Regions from separate parts of the Solibacillus sp. FSL W8-0372 genome, predicted to be linked through region 1. Evidence: predicted binding sites of a transcription regulator. Region 1 holds the regulator's gene; each other region holds the start of a gene.

The links. Region 1 encodes Rex, which represses fermentation and respiration genes when NADH is low (regulators of the CRP and FNR family bind a similar motif). Its sites were predicted from a motif close to TTGTGAAATATTTCACAA; they were not measured.
Region 2: a site for Rex is predicted at 7,793-7,810, ahead of yeiL (transcriptional regulator YeiL). Genes of this name have one in related genera too.
Region 3: a site for Rex is predicted at 7,204-7,221, ahead of MKY13_RS09930 (DUF1641 domain-containing protein). Genes of this name have one in related genera too.

What each region holds. Positions count from the first base shown of each region.
Region 1 is NZ_CP150204.1:3,597,052-3,607,207, reverse strand. Features, by position in the region: gene tsaE (tRNA (adenosine(37)-N6)-threonylcarbamoyltransferase complex ATPase subunit type 1 TsaE) at 1-12, shown strand, start outside; gene tsaB (tRNA (adenosine(37)-N6)-threonylcarbamoyltransferase complex dimerization subunit type 1 TsaB) at 9-713, shown strand; gene rimI (ribosomal protein S18-alanine N-acetyltransferase) at 713-1,156, shown strand; gene tsaD (tRNA (adenosine(37)-N6)-threonylcarbamoyltransferase complex transferase subunit TsaD) at 1,156-2,169, shown strand; gene MKY13_RS18375 (ABC-F family ATP-binding cassette domain-containing protein) at 2,737-4,677, opposite strand; gene MKY13_RS18370 (redox-sensing transcriptional repressor Rex) at 4,892-5,524, shown strand; gene tatA (twin-arginine translocase TatA/TatE family subunit) at 5,608-5,835, shown strand; gene tatC (twin-arginine translocase subunit TatC) at 5,852-6,673, shown strand; gene MKY13_RS18355 (CPBP family intramembrane glutamic endopeptidase) at 6,997-7,674, opposite strand; gene groES (co-chaperone GroES) at 8,000-8,284, shown strand; gene groL (chaperonin GroEL) at 8,402-10,033, shown strand.
Region 2 is NZ_CP150204.1:2,525,734-2,535,889, forward strand. Features, by position in the region: gene mltG (endolytic transglycosylase MltG) at 441-1,532, opposite strand; gene MKY13_RS12885 (DUF1292 domain-containing protein) at 1,756-2,268, opposite strand; gene MKY13_RS12890 (DUF1292 domain-containing protein) at 2,340-2,630, opposite strand; gene ruvX (Holliday junction resolvase RuvX) at 2,779-3,195, opposite strand; gene MKY13_RS12900 (IreB family regulatory phosphoprotein) at 3,192-3,464, opposite strand; gene alaS (alanine--tRNA ligase) at 3,582-6,254, opposite strand; T-box leader at 6,321-6,528, opposite strand; gene MKY13_RS12910 (MFS transporter) at 6,583-7,731, opposite strand; gene yeiL (transcriptional regulator YeiL) at 7,837-8,505, shown strand; gene MKY13_RS12920 (NupC/NupG family nucleoside CNT transporter) at 8,575-9,807, opposite strand; gene MKY13_RS12925 (ATP-dependent RecD-like DNA helicase) at 10,149-10,156, opposite strand, start outside.
Region 3 is NZ_CP150204.1:1,989,602-1,999,757, forward strand. Features, by position in the region: gene MKY13_RS09890 (response regulator) at 1-239, opposite strand, end outside; gene MKY13_RS09895 (cytochrome c biogenesis protein CcdA) at 295-1,005, opposite strand; gene MKY13_RS09900 (hypothetical protein) at 1,142-1,528, opposite strand; gene MKY13_RS09905 (hypothetical protein) at 1,651-2,283, opposite strand; gene cbpA (cyclic di-AMP binding protein CbpA) at 2,421-3,062, opposite strand; gene MKY13_RS09915 (dehydrogenase) at 3,402-4,739, opposite strand; gene MKY13_RS09920 (serine protease) at 4,763-5,380, opposite strand; gene MKY13_RS09925 (NAD(P)/FAD-dependent oxidoreductase) at 5,501-6,688, opposite strand; gene MKY13_RS09930 (DUF1641 domain-containing protein) at 6,721-7,149, opposite strand; partial or broken gene MKY13_RS09935 (GNAT family N-acetyltransferase) at 7,551-8,213, shown strand; gene MKY13_RS09940 (VOC family protein) at 8,228-8,596, opposite strand; gene MKY13_RS09945 (LysE family transporter) at 9,088-9,714, shown strand; gene MKY13_RS09950 (MFS transporter) at 9,842-10,156, shown strand, end outside.

The sequences.
Region 1 (10,156 bases):
TTATTAAAATGATTTGGTTAGGAATTGAAACAGCAAATGCACCGCTTTCTGTCGCAATAGTGAAGGAAAATAAAGTGCTGGCTGAGGTTGTACAAAATATAAAGTTAACGCATTCAGTAGGTGCTATGCCTGCCATTGAAGAAGTAATAAAAAAAGCAGGATTAGTGCCAGCAGAGATAGAGGCTATTGCTGTTTCGGAAGGACCTGGCTCTTATACGGGTGTCCGTATAGGTGTTACCCTTGCCAAAACTTTAGCTTGGTCATTGAAAAAACCTTTAGTAGGAGTTTCCAGCTTAAAAGTGCTGGCTGCCAATGCCCGTATTTCTAATTATGCGATTTGTTCTTTAATCGATGCTCGTCGTCAAAATGTATATGCAGCGGTTTATGAATTAGGTAGTTTAAATACAATGATTGAAGATTATCACGATCATATAGACGGGTTATTACTTAAGCTTCAACAACTTAATCGTCCCATTTTATTTATAGGGAGCGATGTTGAAGTATACTTTGAAAAAATCCAGCATGTATTAGGTGATTTAGCCATAAGAGCACCTTATACAATGGATTTACCGAGAGCTTCCGAGCTAATAGCCTTAGCTCAGCAAATGCCATTACCGGACATTGAATCTACTCATACATTTGTTCCCCAATATCGCCGTATTGCAGAAGCAGAAGCGAACTGGATTAAGGAACAAAAAAAGGAGCAACACTAATGGTTCAGTATCGTAAAATGGTGATTGACGATGTTCCGGCTGTCCATGCAATTGAGCTTGCCACATTTCCAACACCATGGACTCTGGAGTCGTTTTATTATGAAATGACAGAAAATCAATTTTCTCATTACTTAGTAGCTGAAAATGAGACAGGTGACATTATCGGCTTTTGTGGAATTTGGCTTGTTATTGATGCAGCTCAAATCACAAATGTAGCTGTTGTGAACTCTGTGCGTGGTCAAGGTATCGGTGAAGGATTGATGCGTGAGGCGATGCGAATAGCCAAAGAAGCTAATATGGATGTCATGAGTTTAGAGGTACGTGTGACTAATACGGTTGCACAAAATTTATATCGCAAGCTTGGATTCCAAGAGGGTGGACTTCGAAAAGGATACTATACGGATAATCATGAAGATGCGTTAGTAATGTGGGTGAAATTATAATGGATAACTATATATTAGCAATAGAAACAAGCTGTGATGAAACAGCAGCAGCGATCATTAAAAATGGAACGGAAATTATTTCAAATGTTGTGTCATCACAAATTGACAGTCATAAGCGCTTTGGAGGAGTTGTTCCTGAAATTGCTTCACGCCATCATGTAGAGCAGGTAACAATTGTATTGGAAGAAGCATTAAATCAGGCTAATATGGAACCAAAAGATTTAACTGCTGTAGCGGTAACAGAAGGTCCAGGTCTAGTAGGAGCTTTATTAATCGGGATTAATGCGGCAAAAGCTTTTGCATTTGTTCACGGCTTACCGTTAATCGGTACTCATCATATTGCAGGGCATATTTATGCTAACAATCTTGTTCAGCCTATGGAATTCCCATTGTTGGCATTAGTTGTGTCAGGTGGACATACTGAACTTGTCCTAATGCGTGAACATGGCATATTTGAAGTAATCGGTGAAACTCGTGATGATGCGGCTGGTGAAGCCTATGATAAAGTTGCACGTGTATTAAATATGCCATATCCGGGTGGACCGCATATTGACCGTTTGGCGCACGAAGCAACCGAAGCTGTACCTTTTCCACGGGTATGGTTGGAAGATGGTTCTTATGATTTTAGCTTTAGTGGCTTAAAATCGGCTGTTATTAATTACAAGCATAATATGGATCAGCGTGGGGAAGAAATTATTCCTGAGAAAGTCGCAAAAGGATTCCAGGATAGTGTTGTGGAAGTATTAACAGCAAAAACAGTACGCGCGGCACGTGAATTTCATGTAAAGCAAGTTATTGCAGCTGGTGGCGTATCGGCAAATAAAGGGCTGCGAGCGGCATTGGAGAATGCATTTAAAGCAGAAGGTATTCCGTTTTACGTACCACCGTTAAAATTATGTACAGATAATGCTGCAATGATTGGTGCAGCTGCCTATGAAATGTATCAATCAGGTATTCGTGGGGATTTAGCTATGAATGGCCGCCCTGGTATGGAACTAAAAAGTTGGAAATAAGAAACAAAAGCATGATAGAACGGAATTATATTATTTCCGTTCTATCATGCTTTTTTATGGAAAAAAATAAAGGGATAATTGTTTTAGTGTATTGCAATAATATAAGAAAGTCGAAACTAATAATTTATGATAGATAAATCTCATTTATAACAAGATTTTATCCGATGTTGAATTTTTCTGAAAATTATCCACAGATAAAGTTAATTAATCACAAAAAAGTTGTACGAACATGCGTACTTATGCACAAAGTGTTAATAACTTGTGGAAAACATGTGACTTATCTATATATAGTGGTGTCTTTTTCACATCGGATTGTGTATAACTTTGATTTTAATTGTGGATAATGTGGAAAACTATGTTGATATGTTGGTAGAAGTAGATTTGTAATGTGAATAAAATTGTGGAGAAATTTGTAGAAATTTGGCGTATTGACCTATATATATGATTAATATGTAGATAGGCAAATTATAGAATTAGTATTATACAATAATGATGAGAAATAGAGTTACTTACAAAAGAGGCGATAGCAAAAAAGAGTGCCCAAAATTTCTTTTGGACACTCCTTTACTATAGTTGTTCTAATTCGTCATTTAGTTCAAGCCATTCCATTTCAAGTTCCTCGTGTTGCTGCTTTACTTCATTTAATTCAGATTGTATCGATAATGTTTTTTCGTGGTCTGAGTAAATGGCAGGATCACAAAGTTGTTCTTCAAATGTCGCAATAGTTTCAGCCAATGCACCCATATTTACTTCGATTTCCTCAACAGCACGGCGAATTTGGCGTTCTCTCTTTTTCGTATCTTTATCAATCATAGATGTTGATTTTATTTGAGTGTTTTTTTCTGCCGCATTTTTTTCCGTTGCTGGTGTTTGCATGGCAGCCAGCTCTTGAAGTTCTTCTTTTTTCTCCAAATAATAGTCGTAGTCTCCTAAATATTCAAAAGAACCTGTGCTGGATAGTTCAATGACTTTAGTTGCGATACGGTTAATAAAGTAACGGTCGTGTGAAACGAATAGAAGCGTGCCGGGATAATCGATTAATGCATTTTCCAAAATTTCTTTACTGTCTAAGTCCAAATGGTTTGTAGGCTCATCTAGTACAAGAAAGTTTGATTTTAGCATCATCAATTTTGCCAGTGCAAGACGTGCTTTTTCGCCACCGGACAGTGAGTTTACAGATTTCGCGACGTCATCACCACTAAAAAGGAAACGTCCCAAAATATTGCGGATATCTTTTTCGTTTAATAATGGCCATTCATCCCAAAGTTCACTTAATACAGATTTATTGGAATGGAGTTTTGCTTGTTCCTGATCATAGTAGCCAATTTGGACATTCGTACCGTAACGAATATCTCCGGCAAGTGCCTGTATATCTTTAACGATCGTTTTTAATAAGGTAGACTTGCCGACACCATTTGGTCCTACAAGTGCAATGCGGTCTTCCCTAAATACGCGCATTCGAATATTCGTCGAAATTTCTTTTTGGGAGAAGCCGATTGATAAATCATCAATGGATAGTACATCATTTCCGCTTTGACGCTCAATAGTAAAGCCAAAGTTCGCACTTTTCTCATCGCCATCCGGAGAGTCCATCCAATTTGTTTTTTCCAATACTTTACGACGGGACTGTGCCATTTTTGTTGTCGAAGCACGTGCTAAGTTTTTTTGAATGAATGTTTCTAGCTTTGATTTTTCATCCATTTGGCGTTCATACATTTTTAAGTCCCGCTCATAATTTTTTGCCTTTTCTTCTAAATAACCACTGTAATTCCCAACATATTTTGATACTTTCGTACGTGATACTTCATAAACAATCGACACGACCTGGTCTAAAAAGTATCGGTCATGGGAAACGATTAGAATTGCTCCTTCATATCCTTTTAAATACCCTTCCAGCCAAGACAATGTCTCGATATCCAAATGGTTTGTCGGCTCGTCCAAAATTAGTAAGTCCGGCTTTGATAAAAGAAGCTTCGCAAGGGCTAGGCGTGTCCGCTGTCCGCCAGAAAGTGAGCGAATCGGCTTATCATAATCCTCAGGGAAAAACTGCATCCCATGTAATACGGAGCGTGTATCGGCTTCATATTGGTAGCCACCTGCATCTTTGAAATCATGCTGTAATTGGTCATATTCTCCAGTAACGCGTGTATACTGTTCAGTGTTTTCATAGATGCTTGGATCTGCCATTTGTTTTTCCAACTGGCGCAGCTTCTGCTCTTGATTTTGTAGGCTTGAAAAAATTGTCATCATTTCGTCCCAAATTGATAGTTCTGAATCGATTCCTGCATGTTGCTCCAGGTAGCCGAGTCGTATATCTTTCGGAATAATAATTTCACCTGAGTCGTAACTCATTTGCCCGGCAATTATTTTTAATAACGTTGATTTCCCTGCACCGTTTCGACCGACTAATGCAATACGATCACGGTGTTGAACTTCCAACTTTACACCACTTAAAATTTCATCGGTAATAAAGGATTTATATAATTGATTTACTTGTAAGACAATCATTTTTACACCTCAGTTTCTCCTATTTAGTTTAATGGATGGGAACATCGTACGCAACGATGGATACTTTACTTGTTGCTAGTAGTTTAGTAAGATTAACTTGCTTCTGCTCAAATACGGAGAGCTCAGGCAAAGAGTGCTGGATTATATAGCAACACCTGAATGACCAACATTATGTTGGCCCAACAATTTTCAAATGTACATAGGAGGAGAATGTGTGAAACCAGATATAAAAATTCCACAAGCAACGACAAAAAGACTTCCTCTTTATTATCGGTTTTTAAAAAACTTCTCAAATGAAGGTAAAAAGCGTATTTCATCACAAGAATTAAGTGATGCGATGAAAATAGATTCAGCAACGATTCGACGTGATTTTTCTTATTTTGGGGCACTCGGTAAAAAGGGGTATGGCTATGACGTACAATATTTGCTAGAGTTTTTCCGTCAAACATTGGACCAGGACGAAGCGATGAATGTTGCGTTAATAGGAGTCGGGAACCTAGGAAATGGTCTGCTAAAATATAACTTCCAAAAAAATCATAATACACGTATTGTTGTCGCATTTGATACGAAAGCACCTCTTGAAGGAACGACAGTTAGCGACATCCCTGTATTCCATCCAGATCGTTTAGAGGAAATGTATGAAGAGTTTGGCGCAGAGTTAGCCATTCTTACTGTCCCATCGCGATCTGCCCAAATGATGACAGACCGTCTTGTTAAAATGAATGCAAAAGGGATTTTAAACTTCACGCCTGTACGATTATCCGTACCCGATACATTGAAAGTAATGAACATCGATTTGTCGGTAGAATTACAGGCACTTATTTATTTAGTGCGAAATTCAGGTTAGTAACAAATTGTTCACATTACTATAAATAGCAAATTCTAGTTAATTACTGTAAAATGTACATAATAATAGAGGAGGTGGCTATAGTGGTTGTGCATTTAAATGCGATTGGACCGGTGAGTCTAATTATCATTGGACTTATTGCTTTATTAATTTTTGGACCAAAAAAATTGCCATCATTAGGTCGTGCAATGGGGACTACTTTACGCGAGTTCCGCAGCGCTACGAAAGGCTTGACAGATGACGATGATGATTTTGATAACAAGAAAAAAGTTATTGAACATAAAGATAATGAAAAAAATGACGTTAAGTAAATAAGGAAGTCTTACTATGAATTCAAGAGAATTAACTGTAGTTGAACATATGGAGGAGCTTAGAAAGCGCTTATTTTTCGTGGCGATTTTCTTTGTAATGGCTCTTTTTGTAGGGTTTTATACAGCGAAACCACTAATTCGACACATTCAACGTAGCGATTTAGCTGCTAGTTTTTCCATGAATGCATTTAGTCCGGCAGATCCTTTAACTGTTTATTTACAAGTAACCTTTATTGTGGCAGCAGTCATTGTGTCTCCGCTTTTGCTCTATCAGCTATGGGCTTTTATTACTCCTGGCTTGCATGAAATGGAACGTAAAGCGACGTTGAAGTATATCCCTTATGCATTTGTTTTAGGTATTGGAGGAATTGCCTTTGCCTACTATATATTATTCCCGTTTATTATGCGCTTTATGACGGATTTATCGGCAGACTTGAATATTACACAAACAATTGGTATTAACGAATTCTTCTCTTTTCTAATCAAACTGGTAGTACCGTTTGGTATACTATTTCAATTACCTGTTGTTACATTGTTTATATCCCGTCTTGGTATTATTAATCCTAATCTCATGATAAAGTTTCGTAAGTATGCTTACTTTGTATTAATCGTTATTTCAGTACTGTTGGCACCGCCTGATTTAGTATCAAATATTATTATTGCGATTCCGCTTTTTATTTTATATGAGATCAGCATTGTCATTTCACGTATCGGCTATCGGAAATACGAAGCGGCAGAAAAGGAACGCATATTAGAAGAGGAAGAACGTGAACGTGAGCTGCAAGTAGAAGAGTTGCTCGAACAGCAACGTCGACAAATGGAGCAAATGAATAGTTAATGTGAAACGCTATCAAAAGGGGTAGCGTTTTTTTGTTGTAAAATACTGCAGTCCATATTTATGGAATTGAAAAAAGCCTGGGACAAAACGAAAGCTATCTATTTTTCAAAGAAAAAATAGATAGCTTTCTGCTGCTGCCAAAATTGATTTCCGTTACGGGGACGCTTTCCGGGGGCACGGCCTGAGCCTGTAGTCTCAGACGTCGTGCTGTTCCCCCAGGAGTCGCCCCTTCACTCCAATCAATTCATATAGTATCAATTTCGTAAAAAGATTATTTCCCTTATAAAAAGAAATTTCTACTTAAGTCCCTGCCTCATAAAAAATTATACTTGAAACTTATCTGCATTCATCTGAACAAATGTCACGAATCCATTTAAAAGGATATGGGCGATAATCGGTGTGAGAAGTCGCTTTGTTTTATAATATAAAAATGAAAAAATCATACCACAAATGGTATAAAGTAAAATGTGAGTGAAGTCCATATGAATGGCTGCAAAGATAATAGCACTAATAATGCTCGCAATCCAGAAGTTATAATTTTGAATAATTGAACCGAAAATAACGCGACGGAATACGAGTTCTTCCAAAACTGGTCCTAGAAATACGGTAGCAACAATCATGATAGGTGCTATTTTTGTGACATTCATAATTGCTTCTGTATTTTCCGAACCCATATCGATTCCTAAGGCGAGCTCTATATACGCTCCAATAGTTTGCCCTAAAAATACGAGGAAAAATCCAATAATCCCCCAACCGATGGATGACCCAATCGACGCTTTTTCCCCTTTAAAAACATCCCAAAATTGCTTATTGCGGGAGATCAAAATGAAACTCACGACAAATGCGACCCCAAATGCTATTGTTGTCCACCAAGCCTGTAATTTAATAAGCTGCTCCTGCTCAGACGCACCAGAAAAAAGTTGTAAAAGGGAATCTTTTAAACTAGGAATGAATATAAGTATTAAGACTGATAATTGACAAATGATATAAGTTAATAACACATAAAATGCAGTTTTCTGTGTTTTAAACTTAGAAGATGAGGTAGACGTCACGGATTAATAACCTTCTTTCTAAATATTACAGCATGAAATTCTTCACAAAAATCGTATGAAATGCCGTATTTTTTATTATACATTTACCTAAGGACTATTATGATATAGCCATTAGCATACATTACTTCTTTATTGTAGAGGAATTTGGCAATAAAACAAAATTTTTTAAAGCACATACTTGCAAAAAAATATAGAATTCATTAAACTAATAAATGTGTTAGCACTCGACAATTGAGAGTGCTAAAAAGAAAATTTCTTTAGGAGGTTGTTTCAATTGTTAAGACCATTAGGAGATCGCATCATTATCGAACTTGTTGAGGTAGAGGAAAAGACGGCATTTGGTATCGTTTTACCCGACTCAGCAAGAGAAAAACCACAAACTGGTAAAGTAGTGGCAGTAGGTACAGGTCGTGTTCTTGACAACGGCACTCGTCTTGAGCTTGACGTAAAAGAAGGCGACGAAATTATCTTCTCTAAATTCTCTGGTACGGAAGTGAAGTACGACGGCGTAGAATATTTAATTATACGTGAGAGCGATGTACTTGCAATTGTCGGATAATTCCAAATTAAAACGTAATTTTGCAGCTAGTTTTACATAATAAACTTTGCTAGCTGCTCATCTTCATAAAAAATAAATTTAAATAATAGATCGCAAATTTTAGGAGGAAAATGAATTATGGCAAAAGATATTAAGTTTTCAGAAGAAGCACGTTCATTAATGGCATCTGGTGTAGATAAATTAGCTAACGCTGTAAAAGTAACTTTAGGACCTAAAGGACGTAACGTTGTTTTAGAGAAAAAATTCGGTTCTCCACTTATTACAAATGACGGTGTATCAATCGCAAAAGAAATTGAATTAGAAAATGCATTTGAAAATATGGGTGCAAAATTAGTAGCTGAAGTTGCTTCTAAAACGAATGAAATCGCTGGTGACGGTACAACTACTGCAACAGTTTTAGCGCAGGCTATGATTCGTGAAGGTCTTAAAAACGTAACAGCTGGTGCTAATCCAGTAGGTATTCGTAAAGGGATGGACAAAGCGGTTGCAGCTGCATTAACAGAGCTTCAAGCGATTTCACGTCCAGTAGAAAATAAAGAATCAATCGCACAAGTAGCGGCAATCTCTTCAGCAGATGAAGAAATTGGTCAATACATTGCAGATGCGATGGAGCGCGTAGGAAACGACGGCGTTATTACAATTGAAGAATCAAAAGGTTTTACAACAGAATTAGATGTAGTGGAAGGTATGCAATTTGACCGTGGCTATGCATCACACTACATGGTAACAGACACAGATAAAATGGAAGCGGTACTAGATAACCCATTCATTTTAATTACAGATAAAAAAATCGCTAACATTCAAGAAATTTTACCAGTGTTAGAGCAAGTAGTACAACAAGGTCGTCCAATTTTAATTATTGCTGAAGATGTTGAAGGGGAAGCTCTTGCAACATTAGTAGTAAATAAATTACGTGGTACATTCAACGCAGTAGCTGTAAAAGCTCCAGGCTTCGGTGACCGTCGTAAAGCAATGTTAGAAGATATTGCTGTATTAACAGGTGGACAAGTAATTACTCAAGATCTTGGCTTAGATTTAAAATCAGCTGATTTATCATCTTTAGGTCGTGCTGCTAAAGTTATCGTATCAAAAGATAACACAACAATCGTTGAAGGTGCTGGTAACACAGATGCAGTAGCTGGTCGTGTAAACCAAATCCGCGCACAACTTGCTGAAACAACTTCAGAATTTGATAAAGAAAAGTTACAAGAGCGCTTAGCAAAATTAGCTGGTGGTGTTGCAGTAATTAAAGTTGGTGCAGCAACAGAAACAGAATTAAAAGAGCGCAAATTACGTATTGAAGACGCATTGAACTCAACACGTGCAGCAGTAGAAGAAGGTATCGTATCAGGTGGTGGTACAGCACTTCTAAATGTTTACGCAGCAGTGGAAAAAGTATTAGAACAAGTAGAAGGCGATGTAGCAACAGGTGTACGTATTATTTTACGTGCATTAGAAGAGCCAGTACGTCAAATTGCTGAAAATGCTGGTTTAGAAGGTTCAATTATCGTGGACCGCCTAAAACGTGAAGAAATTGGAATCGGTTTTAACGCAGCAACAGGCGAGTGGGTAAACATGATTGAAGCAGGTGTAGTTGACCCAGCAAAAGTTACGCGTTCAGCATTACAAAATGCAGCTTCTGTAGCTTCACTATTCTTAACAACTGAAGCAGTAGTTGCAGATATTCCAGAACCAGCTGGCAGCGGTATGCCGGATATGGGCGGCATGGGTATGCCAGGGATGATGTAATTCGTAATTAATCATTATCCGAAATTAATATAGAAAACCTTAATTGGAGTTAAAACATCGTATGATTATGAAGTCATACGATGTTTTTTTGTAAATAAGGATATAAGAAGATTTTGTTTTTTA
Region 2 (10,156 bases), 1.1 Mb from region 1:
GGACAAAAAATCACAACTTATAATAGCATGAAAAGAAAAGGAATGCGAACAATCTTTTCTAAAAACCATCATTAGAAGGAATTTAGAAGCCATTCGGTTCCTTTTCTTCTAATTAACGGACTCTTCACCATAACATGGGGGTGTTTTTCTAATAAATTTTCACTTAGTTGATTGGTGTGCTACGGTAAGGCCGCGATAAACCCACGTGATACGTGTCTTTAACACTGCCTTTATTACCGTTTGAGAGGCCCACCAATCCCAAAATTATGCCCTCGTTATAAAGTGAAGTAAAAAACACCTAATCAAGAACGTAGTACAACGGACGCGCGCTTCAAAAACACTTGCTTCAACGCGTTTGCCCCGTAGCACAACAGAACGCACTTCATTAGAAAATCTTATTTTTTTAATTTTGACTTCCTCAACTTATGGTGATGAATCAATTAACGCAAATACTTCTCAATATTTGCCAAGTGCTCATCATATGATTTTGCAAAGTGATTCGTACCTTCTTTATCTGCCAGGAAGTATAAATAATCGGTTTGTGAAGGATTTAAAGCCGCTTCAATAGATGTTTTCCCCGCCCCCGCTATCGGTCCAGGAGGTAATCCTACATTCTGGTACGTATTATACGGGTTGTCCACTTCTAAATCTTCATACAACACACGATCCTTATGTGAACCTAAAGCATATAAAACAGTCGGATCGGTTTGTAATGGCATATCAATATCCATACGGTTGTAAAATACACTAGCGATTGTTTCACGGTCAGTTTGCGCTGTTGCCTCTTCTTCAAGTAATGATGCAAAAGTCAACAATTCGTGCACTGTCATTTCACGTTCTTCCAAAATCGGTGTATATTCCGAAACAATTGTGTTCATCGAAGTGAGCATTGTATTTACAATTTCTTCAATCGATGGATTTTCTTCATAAAACGGATATGTTGCAGGATATAAATAACCTTCCAATGCATGGCGAATATTTTCATTTAAAATATTTTCTGTTAATAGATCTGGATATTCAGTCATTAACTGCTCTATATAAGCAACGTCCGTAACTTTTTTCATGAAATCTTCTGCTTTATGGGGTGTATTTTTCTGTATGACGCCAGCAACCTGCTCAAGTGTCAATCCTTCTGGAACCGTCATTGTAAATACCGGCTCTCGATATACTCTACCCGTTTTCAAGCTTTCAATAATTTCATCCAATGTCATTGATTGTGTTAAAGAATAGTCACCAGCCTGGAATGCAGATTCATTTTTAAATTTTGTATAATATTTAAAAATCCTCGCATCTTTAATGATTCCCTTTTCTTCTAGAATGCTTGAAATCAAAGTAATCCCGGAACCCATTGGAATTTCAACTTCAATTTCCTTATTTGATTCTGGATCCATTGGTTCTAATGCGGATGTAACATAGTTATAACCTGAGTATCCTGCAATCGCGATAATGATGAGAACGACAAGTGCGATGATTCCTACAATTTTTCGCACAGTTTTAACTTCTCCTTTACGTTCATTCATCTTATTGAACATTTCCTTTTTTGAATTTTCATCTAGCACGGGAGCCCCCCCTTTTTCTCTTTCATATGATACATAAATTTTACTTCCGATACAATAATGAACAATGAATGTTGCATGTTTTGTATTTTATTAGCGACGTTTTAAAGAGAAAAATGTTCTTTTTCCAAATATATTAAGAAACCTCACAGCACTATAAAAAAACCTAACTAACGAATAACGTCAGTTAGGTTTTGGACTAATTTTGTGATAATGAGTTTAAAACTTGCTCGACCATTGCCCACTCAGCATCGGTTTCGATTGGTAAAAGATCTTCTACTTCACCATTTTCACCAGGAATGTACGCAGAAGCGAATACTTCTTCTAGCTGTGGTTCACCGTCTTCTAAAGTAGCGTAAAATAAATAATTTTTCCCGCCATTTTCAAAACGATGTAAAATTTGGCACATAATTTCTTCATCGTTATCATTCGTAATTGTGAAGTAATTTGTTTGATCTGCACCAAACTCAGCCATTACGGTATTCATTACTTCTTCTACCATTGCCCATTCTTCTTCTGTTTCAATATCAGAGAAGCCGCCCATCTCGCCATTTTCATCCAAAACATAACGCAATGCTGAAATACCAGCCACTTCATCACCAACTAGCGTAAACAGTACATAAGAATGTTCATCTGAATCAAAATTGAATATGACGCGGCATTGTTGCTCCCCGCCATCTTCTGTTTGTAAAATAAAAATATTTTCTTCCATTAAATTTCCTCCTAAATAATAAAACAGAGAAGGCTCGTCACCCACTCTGTTTTTTTATAATATCGAATGAATTATTCTTCTTCGCCTAATTCGTCTTCAATTTGGTTTAATACTTCTTCGATTAAATCCCATTCTGCTTCAGTTTCGATAGGCGTTAATTCGCCATCTTCACCATTTTCAGCAGGTACGAATGCAGATGCAAAGATTTCTACTGCTCCATCTTCATCTTCTTCTGCACCTACTAAAGAATATAACACGTATGATTTACCGAATTCTTCCGAATCAAAAGTGTGTAAAATTTCGCAAAGTTGTTCATTGCCGTTTTCATCGACTACAGTAATATTGTTTTGTTGTTCTGACATGAAAGTCACCTCTTCATTAAATTTAAGTATTGCCGGTTGTTGCTTCGTATATTATACATAAAGCCATTGCATTTAAATACAAATAAGCCCTAACAAAAGCAACATTGTTAGAAAAGCTCAAACTAATTGCCTTGATTGAATAGAGCGTTTAGTTTTTACTGTCTAAATAACCTTGTAAAATCATGACCGCAGCCATTTTATCAATTACTTGCTTGCGTTTTTTTCGGCTAACATCCGCTTCAATAAGCATGCGTTCAGCAGCCATCGTCGTCATACGCTCATCCCACAGTTTGACAGGAAAACCGAAAGTATCTTCCAATAACTTTTTATAGTTCTCAGAAGCTTCCCCACGCGGACCGATAGTATTATTCATGTTTTTTGGATAACCCACAACGAATTCAGTAACATTGTGTGCCTTTACAAGTTCGTTAATACGTTCAATCCCAAACTTGCCTGCTGCTTCATCAATTTTTATTGTTTCGATTCCTTGCGCTGTCCAACCGAACGCATCACTAATTGCTACGCCGACTGTTTTCGAGCCGACGTCTAAACCCATAATCTTCATTTTTCTGCCTCAGCATTCCTTCTAATATAAAACTTCACGAGCTCCTCTAAAATTTCATCGCGCTCCAGCTTGCGGATTAAATTACGTGCGTCCTGGTGGCGAGGGATGTATGCCGGGTCACCAGATAATAAATACCCTACAATTTGGTTTGTTGGATTATACCCTTTTTCCTCTAAAGCCGTATACACCTTCAGCATCACTTGCTTTACTTCTTGTTCCATAGATTCCTCTGGAAAACTAAATTTCATCGTTTTATCGAAAGAACTCAAGACCAGCACCTCGCTTTCAGCAATAAAGAGATGGAGCATAGAAGCCCATCTCCATTTTTATCATTATAACTTATTCCCGCAAGCACTTCAAATATGCTAGTAGTAAATTTTAGATGTTTAGAAAGATTTTACTTTTTCATAGACTCCATTTAACGCTTCTTCTAGTTTTGAAGCATCTTTAGCACCAGCCATAGCCATATCAGGACGACCGCCGCCTTTACCGCCACATGCTTCAGCAACAACCTTTACAATGTTACCGGCATGGTAGTTACCACCTACGATATCTTTCGTTACACCTGCGCATAGCATTACTTTATCGCCATCTACTGCACCTAGTACAATAACAGCTGCCTGCATTTTTTCTTTTAAGTCATCCATCATTTGACGCAATTGATTATTATCTTTTGCATCCACTTTTGTTGCAAGTACTGTTACGTCACCGATTTTTTGTGCTGCATCCAATACTGCCCCCGCTTGAGCATTTGCAATTTTTTGTGATAATGATTCATTTTCACGTTGTAATTGTTTATAGTCTGCCTGTAGACCTGCTACACGTGTTGAAACATCTTTTGGATTTGCTTTTAATAGAGCTGCTGCTTCATTTAAAATAGCTTCTTCTTCTTTGATTGCTTCATACGCCGCTTTACCTGTTACAGCTTCGATTCGACGAGTACCTGCACCGATACCACCTTCTGAAACAATTTTGAAGATACCAATTTCTGAAGAACGGCTTACATGCAGTCCACCGCATAGCTCAATCGAATAATCTGAAACAGCTACTACGCGTACAACATCACCATATTTTTCACCGAATAGAGCCATTGCGCCCATTGCTTTTGCAGAATCGATATCCATCTCCTGAATTACAACTTCGATGTCTTCCCAAATTTTTTCATTTACTGCACGCTCTACTTGTGCAAGTTCCTCTTTTGTTGCTGCACCGAAGTGAGAGAAGTCGAAACGTAAACGGTCAGGTCCAACGTAAGAGCCTGCTTGTGCTACATGGTCACCTAATACATCCTTTAAGGCACGGTGCATTAAGTGTGTTGCTGTATGGTTTTTAAGGATTAATTTACGTTTTGATTCATCTACTTTCGCAGTAGCCTCATCCCCAACATTCATTTCACCTGATTCCACTACAACAGTGTGTAATGGTTGACCATTTGGCGCCTTTTGAACATCTTTAACAATGGCAGTGAATCCGTCTGCTTCAATAACTCCAGTATCAGCAATTTGACCACCCATTTCAGCATAGAATGGTGTTTCAGAAAGAATAATTAATGCCTCTTCACCTTCATTAGCCGTTGTCGTTTCTTGACCATTTACAACAATCGCAGCAATTTTTGCTGAAGCTTCTAATGCATCATAAATAAATGTTGATTGCTGTTTTAAGTTTGAAAGCACTTCGTTTTGCACTTGCATAGAATCAACATCTGCACGCGCGTTACGAGCTCGATTACGTTGTTGTTCCATAGAAGCTTCGAAACCATCATGATCAACTGTCATGCCAACTTCTTCTGCATATTCTTCCGTTAATTCGATTGGGAAACCGAATGTATCGTAAAGACGGAATGCATCCGGTCCAGGAATTACAGTTTCACCTTTTGCTTTTTGACTCTCAACTACTTCGTTAAAGATTGCAAGTCCTCCATCAAGTGTTTCATGGAAGCGAACTTCTTCGTTTTTAATAACACGTTGAATAAATGCTTCCTTTTCTTTTACTTGTGGATAGAAATCTTGCATAATCTCCCCTACAGTCGGAACTAATTCAAACATAAACGGCTTTTCAATACCGATTTTTTTCGCGTAACGAACTGCTCTACGTAATAAACGACGTAATACATAGCCTCGTCCTTCGTTTGATGGCAATGCTCCGTCACCAATTGCAAATGCTACTGTACGGATATGGTCAGCAATTACTTTGAACGGTGTATTAATATCTTCTGCTGAACCGAAGATTTCTTTTAAGTCTACTTCGTGCGGGCGTTTGTATGAACGGTTAGCAAAGCTTTCAGTTTTTTCAATGATTGGCATGAATAGATCTGTATCAAAGTTCGTTGGTACATTTTGTACAACAGAAACTATACGCTCCAGACCCATACCTGTATCAATATTTTGCTTCGGCAGTGGCGTATATGTTCCATCAGGATTGTGATTGAATTGAGAAAACACTAAATTCCACACTTCTAAATATCGCTCATTTTCCCCACCTGTATACATTTCTTCTGGAGGTGCCCCAAAACCATATGCTTCACCACGGTCATAGAAGATTTCTGAGTTCGGACCAGATGGACCTTCTCCGATATCCCAGAAGTTTCCTTCCAAACGAATTAAACGCTCTTTCGGAATACCGATTTCGTTGTGCCATACATCATAAGCTTCTTGGTCTTCCGGGTGAATAGTTACTGATAACTTTTCCGGATCAAAGCCCATCCATTTTTCGTCCGTTAAAAATTCCCAAGCGTAATGAATTGATTCTTTTTTAAAGTAATCCCCGATTGAGAAATTCCCCAGCATTTCAAAGAAAGTATGGTGACGTGCTGTTTTCCCTACATTCTCGATATCATTTGTACGAATAGATTTTTGTGCATTTGTAATACGTGGGTTATCCGGAATAATACGTCCGTCAAAATATGGCTTTAATGTCGCAACTCCCGAGTTGATCCATAAAAGTGATGGGTCATTAATTGGCACTAATGGTGCGGATGGTTCAATATGATGTCCTTTTTCTTTAAAAAAATCAAGATATAGACGACGAATTTCAGAACCTGTCATTGTTTTTGTAGTCATAATTATATCCTCCTGTAATGTTTTTGAAGTACGATGAATTGGGCACAAAAAAAGCCTTCATCCCGGTAAAGGGACGAAGACTGTTATCTCGTGGTACCACCCTAATTTATAATGCATAAAGCATTATATCTCAAGTGCTTATAACGTAAGCATACGGCAGGTATTAGCTGCACTCTGGAGTAGCTTTCCGTAATTTTCGCGGAGATTTTTTCAGCCAAGAAATCTCTTTCTGCTCACGAAGTCCAATACGTACTTGTTCCATCATCGTTTTCATTAATATATGTTCTTCATTATAGAAAATTGACTACGTGCTGTCAATCCGCATTCCTTAATAATTAAAACGATTTTTCGTCAATAGTATCAATACAATAGCTGGTCCTGTACAAATAACCATTCCTAAAAATGCCAAACTAGGTTCAACTTCATACAGAGCTCCACCTAAAAGCGTTAAGATCGCAGCACTTAAACTCATTGCAAGCGCAGAATAAATCCCCTGTGCATTCGGGATTTGTTCTTTCGGTAATGCTTGAGATATGTAGCGGATGAATGCGTAATGCGCCATTGCAAATGACAGTGCGTGAAGTGCCTGAGACACAATAAACATAGGCATATTTGGAAAAGCATATATCATAATCCAACGTACAGTTGAACCAACCGCTGCCAATAACATTAACGATGATGGCTTCCACTTCGTTAAGAACGTATCTGCTTTTAAAAAGTAAATAATCTCAAATAACACTGCGACATTCAATATCATTCCAATATAAAAAGGATTTACATTTAACTCCTGTAAATATATATATCCATAGTTATAGTAAGAGGCATGAGCTCCTTGAAGTAAGATCACTACAAATAATACGACGATGAAACTTTTTACATCAAAAAGCCCTCTCATCGATAATGTTTTCCCAGTTTCTTTAGGGGGAGCTAAACTCAATACATTAGGAGCGGGCATGAGTTGAATTGCTAATAATGCAGTTAAACCGAAAATCATCGCCCATAAAATCATTTGCTCGCCGTACATTCCCGTAATCATACTAATAATTAATACAGCAACTACATAGCCAAATGACCCTAGTGAACGCGCCTTTCCATAATGAATTCCACCTTGCTGCATTAATGTCGCTGCGCTGCTTTCCACTGCAGGTAATAATGCGGGATACAATGCACTAAAAAGCATCGTCATGATGAATAAGCCTACAAAAGAATCGATTGGTACATAAAGTAGTGCAGTTACTAAAGACGCCACTGTGAAGAATATAAGTACATTTTTATTGCTCATTATTTTTGAGACATACGGGAAAATAAGGATTGTCGAGATTGCTCGTGCAACTAAACCAAACCCCATAATAATACTCGCATCTGAAACGGTTAAACCTTTGTCATTAATAAGCCAGCCTGTCCAATAAGGCAAAAATATACCCCACGTAATAAAGAACATAAAAAAATTCTTTGCCAGCCAACGCTGATTGTTCATAATAATATAGCCTTCTTCCATTCTTATAATGTTGAATAATAGCACGACAATTTGTACAATAATGTGAGATATCTCATATTTTATATTAAGGAGTTGCTTTATAATTTGAGAAAGTTATCACTAGAAGAAAGTAAACCTTATATTGAGCAATACCCTATTTCTCAATATTTTTCATTTGATATTAATCCTTTTATACAAGTTTATGAATTTGATAAAGGGGAGTATATTTTTCATGAGCATTCTTTTCCCGACTATTTGTATTACATGATTGAAGGAAAAGCAAAATTATATGTTACACATAAAAACGGGAAAATTTCTCTAATTGATTTTATAACATCTCCTACATTTATGGGAGAAATGGAATTATTAAATGCAGAACGTTACTCAAAAGGCATCCAGACCGTTACAACATCCATTTGTTTTGCAATTTCCATCCGTGAAGTGAAAGAAAAATTATTAGCTGATCCGGTATTTTTAAAAATGCTCTGTCTTTTTTTAAGTCAAAAAACTATGGATATGACAGCCAAATATACTCAAAACCAGGCTTATCCATTAGAAAATAGACTGGCATCATTCATTTTACTATCGTCTGATAAACAATTCTATAAAGAAAAACATACAGAGGTATGCGAATATTTAGGGGTATCATACCGACATTTATTATTTGTTCTGGCACAATTTTGCGAAGAAGGATACTTAACGAAGAAAGATCGGGGTTATGTCCTAAAAAATCGACAAGTACTAGAAAAGCTTGCTAGCGAAATTACTTACTAAAAAAAGACTGCGCTAAACTAACTTTTAGCACAGTCTCCTATACAAGAACTTCTTATGTTTTAAACAAGTTTACATAAACATGCCTGCAATAGCAGCTGATAATAGAGATGCTAACGTACCTGCAGCAACTGCCTTAATCGCAAGCTTTGCAATCATTGGTCGTTTATCTGGTGCCATACCACCTAAACCACCGATTAAAATACCCATTGAGCTTAAATTAGCAAATCCGCATAGCGCAAATGAAATGATAATAGCTGTCTTATCCGAAAATTCACCAATCACAGGACCGAAGTTAGAATACGCTACAAATTCATTTAAAATTAATTTTTGACCGATAAACGAACCAGCGCGAACTGCTTCATCCCAAGGAACACCGATTAAAAATGCCAACGGAGCAAATACATATCCTAAAATGCCTTCAAGTGTTACGTTATCTAAGAATGACCACCCTGTAAAGTTACCGATCCAACCAGTAACGCCTCCTAAAAGGCCATTCAGCAATGCGATTAATGCGATGAAACTTAGTAACATTGCACCAACGTTTACTGCTAATTTTAAACCGTCAGATGCACCGGATGCAGCAGCATCAATAACGTTTGTCGCTTCAGAATTACGTTCTAGTTTGAAATCTGCTTCATCGATTTCTTCTGTTTCAGGAATCATTAGCTTTGCCATAACCAAACCTGCTGGAGCGGCCATGAAACTTGCAGCCAATAAGTATTCAAGAGGCACACCTAATAAAGAATACCCGATTAATACAGAACCTGATACCGATGCAAGTCCACCAGTCATAACAGCGAACATTTGTGACTTTGTCATTTTATTTAAAAATGGACGAATAACAAGCGGTGCTTCAGTTTGGCCAACGAAAATATTTGCTGCAGCATTCACTGATTCTGCTTTTGTTGTGCCTAACACTTTTGATAAAAAGCCACCGATAATTTTAATGATAAATTGCATAATCCCTAGATAGTAAAGAACAGAGATTAAAGAAGAGAAGAAAATAATAATCGTCAATACACTCATTGCAAAAACAAATCCGACATTATTCGGATCTGCTAATCCGCCAAATACGAAGGAAATCCCTTCATTTGCATAACTTATTAACTTTTGTACCCCTTCAGAAAGTTGCATTAATCTTTCACGACCATATGACCACTTTAATACGATAAATGCGAAAACTAGTTGTACAATTAAACCTGATATAATAATTCTCCACTGAATTGCTTTACGGTTATTTGACAATGCTATAGCAATCGCTACGATTCCAACAATACCTATGATTCCCCAAACGAAATCCATGTTTGCGCACCTTCTCCTTTAATTTTGTAAACCTTTTCATTTTACATTATTTGACATCAAACTTCGGACATCATATAAGTTTTTATTATACTAACATAATCACATACATATTATTAATTAATAGTTTCTTTAAAAACTTCTGACATTTATATTTTGCGACTTTAATGCTTAAAAGTGTTATGTCGTAATTCCCTTAACTTTATATTATATTTTAAAAACATTTCCCTTTTTCGATGAAGATAAACAATCCACATTTTATAAAGCATTTTGAAGTCAAAAAAACTTTAATAAAACAAAAAACCAGCTATTTTCATTCAGAAATGAAAAAATAGCTGGTTTTATTATTCAT
Region 3 (10,156 bases), 1.6 Mb from region 1:
ATCATAATGATATTGGCATCTGAATGTTTAGCCTTTATTCGTTGTACCGCTTCAATGCCTGTCATAACCGGCATTGTAATATCCATCGTTACGAGGTCAGGCAATAGCTGATCATATAATAGAACTGCTTCTTTTCCGTTGGCAGCCTCTCCCACCACTTCAAAGCCGAATTCCTTAAATATATTTCCGATTGTAACACGCATGAAAAGCGCATCATCCACAACTAATACAGTCGGCATTGAACGATCACATCACTTTCAATAGTATAGCATGGTATTAAAAAGCATGGAACTATTAGAATCCTGTAAACCCACCGAAAATTGGCGAGAAAATTGTAATAATATATGTCATTCCATCGAAGAACAATAAGATTCCGACAGCGATCATAATGTAACCGCCAACTTTAATGATTTTTTGGCTATGAGTACGTATCCAGTTCATTCGTGTGATGAAGAACGATAATGTAAAGAACGGAATGGCAAAACCTAAGTAATAGGCAATCATATACCAAATAGCAGAGTCAGGGTTCGTCCCACCAAGTGTGATGATCGCCATTAATATTGGCCCTGTACATGGTGTCCATCCAGCTGCAAATGCCAAACCGATTAACAACGAGCCTAAATATCCTGAAGGACGATTTTTAAATTGGAATTTACGGTCCTTCATTAAAAAATTGATCTGTAATAAGCCGACAATCATTAAACCGAACGCAACAATTAAAATCGCTCCGACTTGACGCAATAAATCCTGATACTGGAAGAAGAAGTCTCTTGCTAGAGACGTTCCAAACCCTATTGCAATGAATATGATGGAAAATCCGAGCAGGAAAAATAAAGTATGTAAAATGGCGCGTCTTTGCATCATTCCCTTTTCGGTTTTGAGCTCATCGAGTGTCATGCCGGTAATGTATGACAAAAACGCCGGGTAAAGCGGTAAGGTGCATGGTGAGATAAAACTTAGAAATCCAGCACCAAACGCTAAGAAGATATTTAAATCTGTATTCATGCTGCATTCAATCTCCTTCACATTGATGCCTCAATCGTACCAAATTTTTCAATACATTACTCACTTTTTTAATGTGAATTTTTTTTGACAGCCGTGTGAGGTATATGTGAAACGAAGAAACGAAGTAATTTACCTTCTACCGAATCATATCTATAATCAGTAAGCTAGAATAAATAACCGATGTAAATAGTACTACAATAAAGATTGTGATCGTCTGAAATTTAATCGACCAGCGCCAAACACATTCCTTTGGATAGACCTTTTTCCAACGAAGTGCCGCTTTAAAATTGATAAACCAACAATGTAATGTCACTACCAACGAAGGTAACGTATATAAACCAATCAAGATCATCACTTGCTGAAAAGGTGTCGTCGTATATTTTCCGTAACTAATTACGAAATATGGAAGGACAAACCAGAAAACGGATGTAAATAATAATACGATAGCTACTACTAAATGAAGCCATAAATATTCACTATGGACTTGCTTGTAATATTTTAAAGCTGCTTCCACAATTATCACCTGTCCTGTTCTTTTTCATTTACTATTCCCACTAATATAGGCAAATGAAACGAGAAAAGTGATTGATTTTTATAATCATGTGAAAAATTACCTCTAAATTCTACAATGACAGTTAATAAGCGCTAAAAAGCTGAAGTTAATTCGTACAAATCTCTATTTGAACGTAAATTCCATTCCGGTTCAAAACGGTTAATAATGGCGTTTTTCAGGCTATTCATTTCCTTTTCATTGTCCATAGGATAAATTGCAAAATGGACGTCATTATCCGGCAGCATTAACGTAATATTCGCATTCACATGACAATGTGTCGCTGTGCCATCTCTGAAGCAGCCTTTCGCATATATGTTACCTATGTGCTGATTAAAGCGTTCTTTAAATGTTCGTGCGCAAACCCCACAAAATTTCAGCTCATCATTAACGATAATCGTATATATCCCTTTTTGCTTGAGTAAGTCTTCTTCCCCCTTAACGATAAAGCGTGTATATGTAAGATCGCCGTAGTTGTTTAGAAACTGCCTGTAAAAGATGTTCCCCTCATCTTTTAATTGCTTTATTGCCTTCCCTGCAGGCCAATTTAATACATGCTGTGCTTGGCGGCTAACCTCTTGTAGCAGGTGTTCGTATTTTTTTTGTAATGTAAGTTCATGCAGCGTTTTCTTATCGAAACTTTCGAATAAATTCACAATCCCCTGTTCTAGTACAAGCATTTCGATTTTCGTAAAACGTATCTTTTCCCCTTTTACTTGAATTAACATAGTAGCTCCCCTTTCTTAAAAATCCCCATTCACTTTAATTTCGACATAAATTCACAAAATCCTCTAAAAGTTTCGTCTTTACTGTATTAGTACAATAAAAAAAGCGACTCGCTCAATTTGAACGAATCGCTTTTCCATTAAAAATTCTCTTTATCGAATATTTCAAGATCGATAATGCGTGCACCTTGTTTTGTAATAGCCGCTTCCAGCTCATCCACAGTAGACTGTTTAGCACCTTTAGTTAAAGTCATGACAACACGGCGCAAATAAGTTGTATCGTCATCTAACGAGAACACACAATGTAATGGCCATACCTTTTTAACTGCCGTTAGCACTTTAATTAATATGCCATCCGTATCCGGCAGTGCAACGGTAATCGCACAGCTGCCTGTTCGGTAGCCCCATGCTTCTTCCAAAAGCTCGAACACTTTTGAATGGGGTAAAATGCCTGAAAAGTTCCCTTTTGTATCAACTACTGCTAGATATGGGAGCTGTTTAATAGAATGGAACACTTCAAAAAAAGAACTGTTTTCATGAATGAAGGCATCGGGCTCTTCTGTTAGAATTTTTACCGGTACTTTCATATCGCCCTCTTTTAATTTATGTTCGAGTAATTCTACCTTATAAATATTGCCGATAAATTTTTCGCCGGCTTCGTCCAACACAGGAATGCATCGATAGCCATTGTCATTCAATTGACCGAGTACATCTGAAATCAGGTCCGTTTCTTTCGCATAACTTACGTCTTTCTTTTTAACATACTTTTGTTTTACAAGCATTGTGTTACCTCCTTTGGTGTTCTATCTATTATTTTAATAGTAGAATCACAATTACGGAAGTTATTTTTTGAATATTTTGTAAAATAAAAAGCTAATCACCATAACATGGGGTTACTTTTCAATTAAAATTCCACTTGATTGGTGGGCTGCGGCATGACAGCGCTAAAGCCATGTGATACGTGTCTTTATCACTGCCTCTATTGCCGTTTGCGAGGCCCACCAATCCCAAAATCTGCCCTCGTTATATAGTGAAGTAAAAAACACCTAATCAATCCTCTTGCGCTAACGATGAGGCGGCAATTTTGTCATCCCTAACTTATGGTGAAGAATCAAATAAAACTATTTATAAAGTTCATAATAAATATAGGCATATGCTAAATCGATGCATTTTTGATAGTTCGCCAGATTATTTTCCTTATTATTAACTGAGGCAAAATAGATGGCCTCCAACACACTGCCGTTCCTTGGGTATTGCTCGCGGATTATTGCAAACACCTTTGCGCACAGCTCATCGGTCTCCTGTTCCGATAATTGGATAATATAGCCGATTGTCGACGCGTCGATTCGTGTGCTCGTAATGATCTCTTGCTTCATTGCCTTCATCATTTCGTCATTGATTAAATGAAGGATTTCACTAATGCTTTCTTCTTCGCATGTTAATATTTTGCAATCCACTAGAACTAGTGTATGACCATCATTTTCTACATTACTCAATAAACACTTTCCTGCAAGTTTAAATCGTGATAAAGGAGATAGGAAATGATCATCCTGTTCATACTCATTGTCATAGGCAGCTTTAATATACTTTTCCATATAGCGCTTGTCTGTTTCGATTTTCCGGTAAAACAGCGCATGAAACTGTTCCATTTCCCGAGAGATGCTATCCTCATTCAGCATTTTATATGAGTCGGTAATGAACGTATAACATTCCTGAACTAAATCTTTATTTCTTTTTAAATTCATACAGACGATGAGTACTTCATGCAGCAGCTCTATTGCTGTTTCATATTCACCTTTTTGATAATGTATTTTCCCCCGAAGTACACGAATATGTAAATCACTGCGAGAATCCTTTTCTACTTCATATCCCGTAAAATAGCTATTATATAAACTTTCAGCATACTGAACTTTATTAAGTTGTAGTGATATTTCAATATGCGCAATAAATCGAGTTATGAAGTATCGCTCATCATATTCTGACCCCATCTTAAAAAAGACTGCTGGGAGTTTACTCAATTGCCATAATACATCACTCGGCAAAACATCCTTCTGTGCTGCAGTATAGTTGTTCATTGCGATTGACAGGACGGAATAATTTTCGAATTGAAGTGCATAGCTACTCGCAATTTTATAGTAGTTTTTTGCCTTTTCAAAATCCAGACTAAAATAATAGCAATGCCCAATTACTAAATAGAGTACAGCTAGACACTCTTTTAAGTTGTCCTTGAAATAAGGTTCTTGATTCATTAAGTATTGCAACAGCTTCATGTTGTAGTCGTGAGACAATATAAATGGCTTACTCTCCAAGAGTATAAAGTCATTGATTGTTTCAGCATCGCCTTTTTGAATAATGTATGTAAAAATCGATTCAAAACCCTCATATTGTGCTTCCTGCGATGGGAATGGCTGTGATCGATAAATTTCTAGCTCATGTATTGTTTTCACACGTTCTACCATAGATTTGCGGACCTCCTATTCTTTTAAACTACCGGCAGCTCAAATAGCTCTCTTTTTGTAATTGTAAATTGATCCATAAAACGTATTACGTTTAATTTCCGATCAGTATAGGTCGCTTCATGCTGTTCTAGGTATCCCCGCATGCTTTTAATAATCATAGTCTCAATGAGGACAAGTTTTTTCGGGTAATGCTCATAAGTTGCAAAGCGATCATTAAATAGTTGCTTCGAGCTGTTTTCAAATTTCATGTAAAAATCGCTTTCTTCTTTCGGTATGGAACTGAGAAGCTCGCTTAAAATATCCATAAACAGATTTACTGTGAGAACAGCTGCCATTAAAGCATTGGTATAGGAACCGATTGTCGTTTTCTTTAAACGTTTAAATTTCGAACTGATCAGGACTTCATTTAGCATAAAATTTCTTAATAAATAGTGGAGCGCATGCTCGGAATTTATAATAGGAACTTCCTCGAAATAATAGTAAACCCATAAATCACTTAAACTAAAATTAGCGAATGATAAGGAATGGAAGTCTGGATGAATTAAGTGATAAAAGTAATCATAGTATTCAAGTCTTGAAAATTGGTTCCGCTGTTGCTCATTTAAAAGAAATAAAGAGTTGGATGCTTCAAAATATTTCAACTATATATCACCTCATCAATCATTTTATTCCATTATAATAGGTTTTTACTAAAAAAGTGAAATTTATTCCTAAAAAAAAGACATACCAGAAAGTAATAAACTTTCTAGTATGCCATATAATTAATACGCTAAACCGAATAGCGCTTTAATATGTGTCATATAACGAACATTTGAAGCTTCTTTCATCAGTGAAGCTGGTAATCCTACTAGTTGCGTATTGTTAGCACCAATTGTAGCGATACCGTCTTTACGTCCTAAAGAACCTAAAGTACCTGAGTTTGTGAATTTGAATTCTTTTAAATCTGCGCCTTTAATTTGAGCGAAGATGTTATAGCCTGCTACTTCACCTTGCTGCCATGCAACTTGTGCTGTTGGTGCATAAGTTGGACGGTCGCCCGGGTTAGGAATATGTGCTGAAGCATCACCGATTACAAATACTTCTGGGTGAGAAGTTGATTGTAGGAAATCGTTGATTGTCGCTTTACCGCGATCTGCTGCTAAACCAGATTCACCTACGATTGGAAGTGGTGCAACCCCACCAGTCCATACTAATGTATTAGCTACGATTGGCTCACGGTCTTTTAACTGAATTACATTTCCTTCTACACCTGTAACAGGAGTTGACGTGATAAATTCAACACCACGTTTTTGTAATGAAGTTGTCGCACGGTCGATTAAGTTATCCGGGAATACTGGTAAAATTTTTGGACCTGCTTCAACTAGCTTGATTTTTAGGTCTTCGAATTGTACACCGTATTTTTCCGCTACTTTCGGGAAGTGGTCAACGATTTCACCTACAAGCTCAACACCTGTTAAACCGCCACCGCCGATAACGATTGTCGCGTCTGCTTCATCTTTAGTTTTAGCGTATTCTTTAATACGAGCTTCAATATGCTCGCGAATAGCGTTTGCTTCATCAACAGATTTTAATACGAAAGAGTTTTCCTCTAAGCCTGGGATACCGAAGAATCCAGTTTGGCTTCCTAAAGCAACTACTAACGTATCATATTGTAAAGTTTTGCCGTTTGAAAGTGCTACTTCTTTATTATTTACATTAAAGCTGTTCACTTTAGCGATTTCAAGGTTAATATCTAAGCCTTTGAAGATTTTTTCAAGTGATAAAGATACAGCGCCTTCTTTAATTGTTCCACCTGCAAGACGGTGTAATTCTGTAATAATTTGATGTGTTGGGAATTGGTTTACGACTGTAATACGCGCTTCATTCGTAGTTAAAAATTTGCGAGCTGTTTGAGCAGCTAATACACCGGCAAACCCAGCACCTAAAATAACGATTTCTTTAGTTACCATGATCAATATCCTCCAATAAATAGATTATGCAATTATTTCGTTTCTTTACGTTCAGCTGCTACTTGTAAAAATGCATTTGCAAAACGTAATGCCCCTTGTACTTGAGGGTCTTTCAACATTTTTAATAAGCCAAATACGCCTACTGTTTCATTGCTTACTTCAGCACGGTCTTTCGCTTCAATTGCAGTTTGAGCAATAGATTTTGCTGTTCCTACTACTGGGCTTGCCATTTCAGTAACTGCAGCTACTGTATCATTTTTTAGCGTTTCATCTGTTGCAACACTTGATGCGAAATCATACGCTTTTGTTAATAAAGTTGTCATTTCAGCTAATTTCGGTAAATTATCTACCAAAGTAGTCAATGAAGCCTGCACCTCTGGCTTTAATAGTTGGTCTAATACGTCTAATTGTTCTTGTGTAACAGACACTTTTTCTACCTGCTGATTATTCATTTCTGACATAATAACTCTCCTTTGCCAACACCAATATTTTTTCTAACGAAAGTTCATACTTATTTGTAATTCCTTTCACATACCCATTCATTAAGCAACGATAGCACAAAGAATCACTTGTTACAATTAGAAAAATGAAATAAAATTAGGAAAAATAAAATAATCGAATATTCTGTAATTTGAACCGATTAAAAACTTTTATTTTTATGTATTTTAAGAGATATTCTGTGATTTTTCGGGTTGAATTATTCTTTTATATTTTATTTTAATGAAGTATTTTTTTGCGATAATTTTTTTAGGTAAATAAATTTATGCAGTAATTAATAAGAAGAAACTTATAAAAGCGGAGTGCTACAACTTAGAAATACTTGCGCAAACATCTTAATCCAAACCGGAAATGAGGCGGAGCAATGTATTATAAAGAGTTATATGTATCCAATGAAAGTAAACCGTTCCCTGCGACGATTCGAAATTATCGGGAAGAGGATTTCGCTGAATTAATCCGCATTCAAAAAGAATGTTTCCCCCCTCCATTCCCCGAAGAATTATGGTGGAATACGGAGCAATTAAAAAATCATACTGCGCTATTTCCAGAAGGTGCATTGTGTATTGAAGTGGAAGGTAAACTTGCTGGCTCTATGACAGCCTTGCTTGTCGACTTTGATATGAATGCACCGCACCATACATGGGAGGAAATAACAGACAACGGTTATATTAGAAATCACAATCAAAACGGCAATACACTTTATGTAGTTGATATTTGTGTAAGTCCTGTTTATCGTAAGTTAGGCTTAGGAAAATGGCTCATGTTATCGATGTATGACATAGTCGTCCATCTCAAGCTGGAAAGATTATTAGGAGGAAGTCGCATGCCCGGCTAGCATCGTTATGAAAATGACATGACACCGGAACTATACGTTCAGTCCGTAGTAAACGGCGATATACAGGATTCTGTCATTTCCTTTTTACTGCGCTGTGGACGAATCCCTGTCCAGGTCATAACCAATTATTTGGAGGACGAAGAATCCTGTCATTACGGGGTGCTAATGGAGTGGAGAAATCCGTTTAAATAGGTGTATTACTTAAGCTATTTTTTAGTGTTACTTATCATCTCGACTCTGTTTCCAAAAGGATCTCTAAACTCAAAACGTTCAAAATTGGGAATAGGCACTGAATCTAATATTTTTATATCATTTTCAATCAATACTTCTTTCCAATAGGATACATCTTCTACCTCATATGCTAAATGGGCTTTCGTTGATAATCTGTCAAAGCCATCTTCTGTTCCTACATGCACTTGTGTACTACCAACTTGTAACCAAAAGCCCCCTCTTCCTTGAAGCGAATCTGGCTTTTGAATTTCTTCTAATTGTAAAACATGGCAATAAAAATTTTTTCCTTCTTCTTCGGCACCTTTTGGTATCGTAATTTGAGCATGATGTAATCCAAGAATCATATATATCCCCCTAAGTATTAAAACTGTAATTTTATTATATGTAATATGGTATATAAATAAAATTATGGGTTATTTATGAAAACCAATAACTATTTCTTATTGGTATCTACGAAAATGCCCTCCTAGAATAAGGGAATATTTTACCGTTATTTGAATGATGCAGCTCATTTTTAGGATAAATAAGGGAACGTTTTACCGTTATTTCAAATAAAATCATAAAATTTCATGTTTTTTAGTTCAATAAAGGAAATTCCTTCCCTTATTTTGCCTACTTTTTATTTTATTTTTAAAATAAGGGAAATTCATTCCGCTATTTATCACATTCCGCACTTCAATTTCCCGCCCCCACACTTACAATGCGTATTCCCCGTAGAAAATCTTATTTTTATGCAATCCCCAATTATTTCTTATTTGATTTTCCCTTTAACTAGTCCTAGAAGTCATTGATTCGGAATAAAATGCAAGGAAATCATTTTCTTGGGGGGCTATTCATGAATTCTATTTTGACGTATGTCTTTTTAGGCGTATCTATGGCTGCAACAATCGGACCTGTTAAGACCGTTTTATTAAATACGGGTTTGAAAAACGGGTTTTTTCATGCCTGGTTTTTTAGTCTCGGTGCCATAGTAACCGATGTCATCTATATGTTTGTTGTTTATTTTGGAATTGGACAATTTATTGAATCGGAATTATTGAAAACGATACTTTGGTCTTTCGGCTGTTTTGTCCTTTTGTATACAGGTATAGAAAATCTTCTATCGCTACATAAAATTGAGATGGATTCAAATACCAAAAAAAGAACACGTCTTAGACAATCAATTATGTCCGGTTTCTTCATGTCGCTGCTAAATCCGCTAACGATTCTTTTCTGGCTTGGGATCTATGGCTCCATCCTTGCAAAAAATGCGGGTTCAACTACAATCTATCAAATCATAATTCTTAGTATTGCCATTTTAGTTGGTATTATTTTAGTGGATTTTCTTATGTCCTTTTTCTCAAGTGTCGCACGAAAATTATTATCCACGAGGCTTTTGAAAATCGTTTCCTTTGTTTCAGCTATATTAATGATCGGATTCGGACTATACTTCGGCAAAATGGCTTTCCAAATGTTATTTTAATGCACGTAGACAACTCTTAATATAATCGGACCGTTTCAGGATAAGCTTGTAAAATAATGTTACGCATAAAATGAATAGGAAAGGAAACCATACCTGAATAAATAAACAAATTAGTCGAGGTGTGGTAATGGACAAAAGTAAGGTTAAAGTAAGTGTCTGGTGTATTGTCAGTTTAACTTCAATTCCTCTAATCATGACGTTGGGAAATTCCATGCTTATACCAGTGCTTCCGATACTTGAAGATAAGGTTGGGATCACATCATTTCAGTCAAGCATGATTATTACAAGCTATTCTATTGCGGCAATTTTCCTTATACCTGTAGCAGGTTATTTATCGGACCGGTTTGGAAGGAAAATGGTAATATTACCTAGTTTAATCCTCGCTTTAATCGGTGGTCTTATTGCCGGGTTTGCTTCCTGGAAAATGGATGACCCATACATG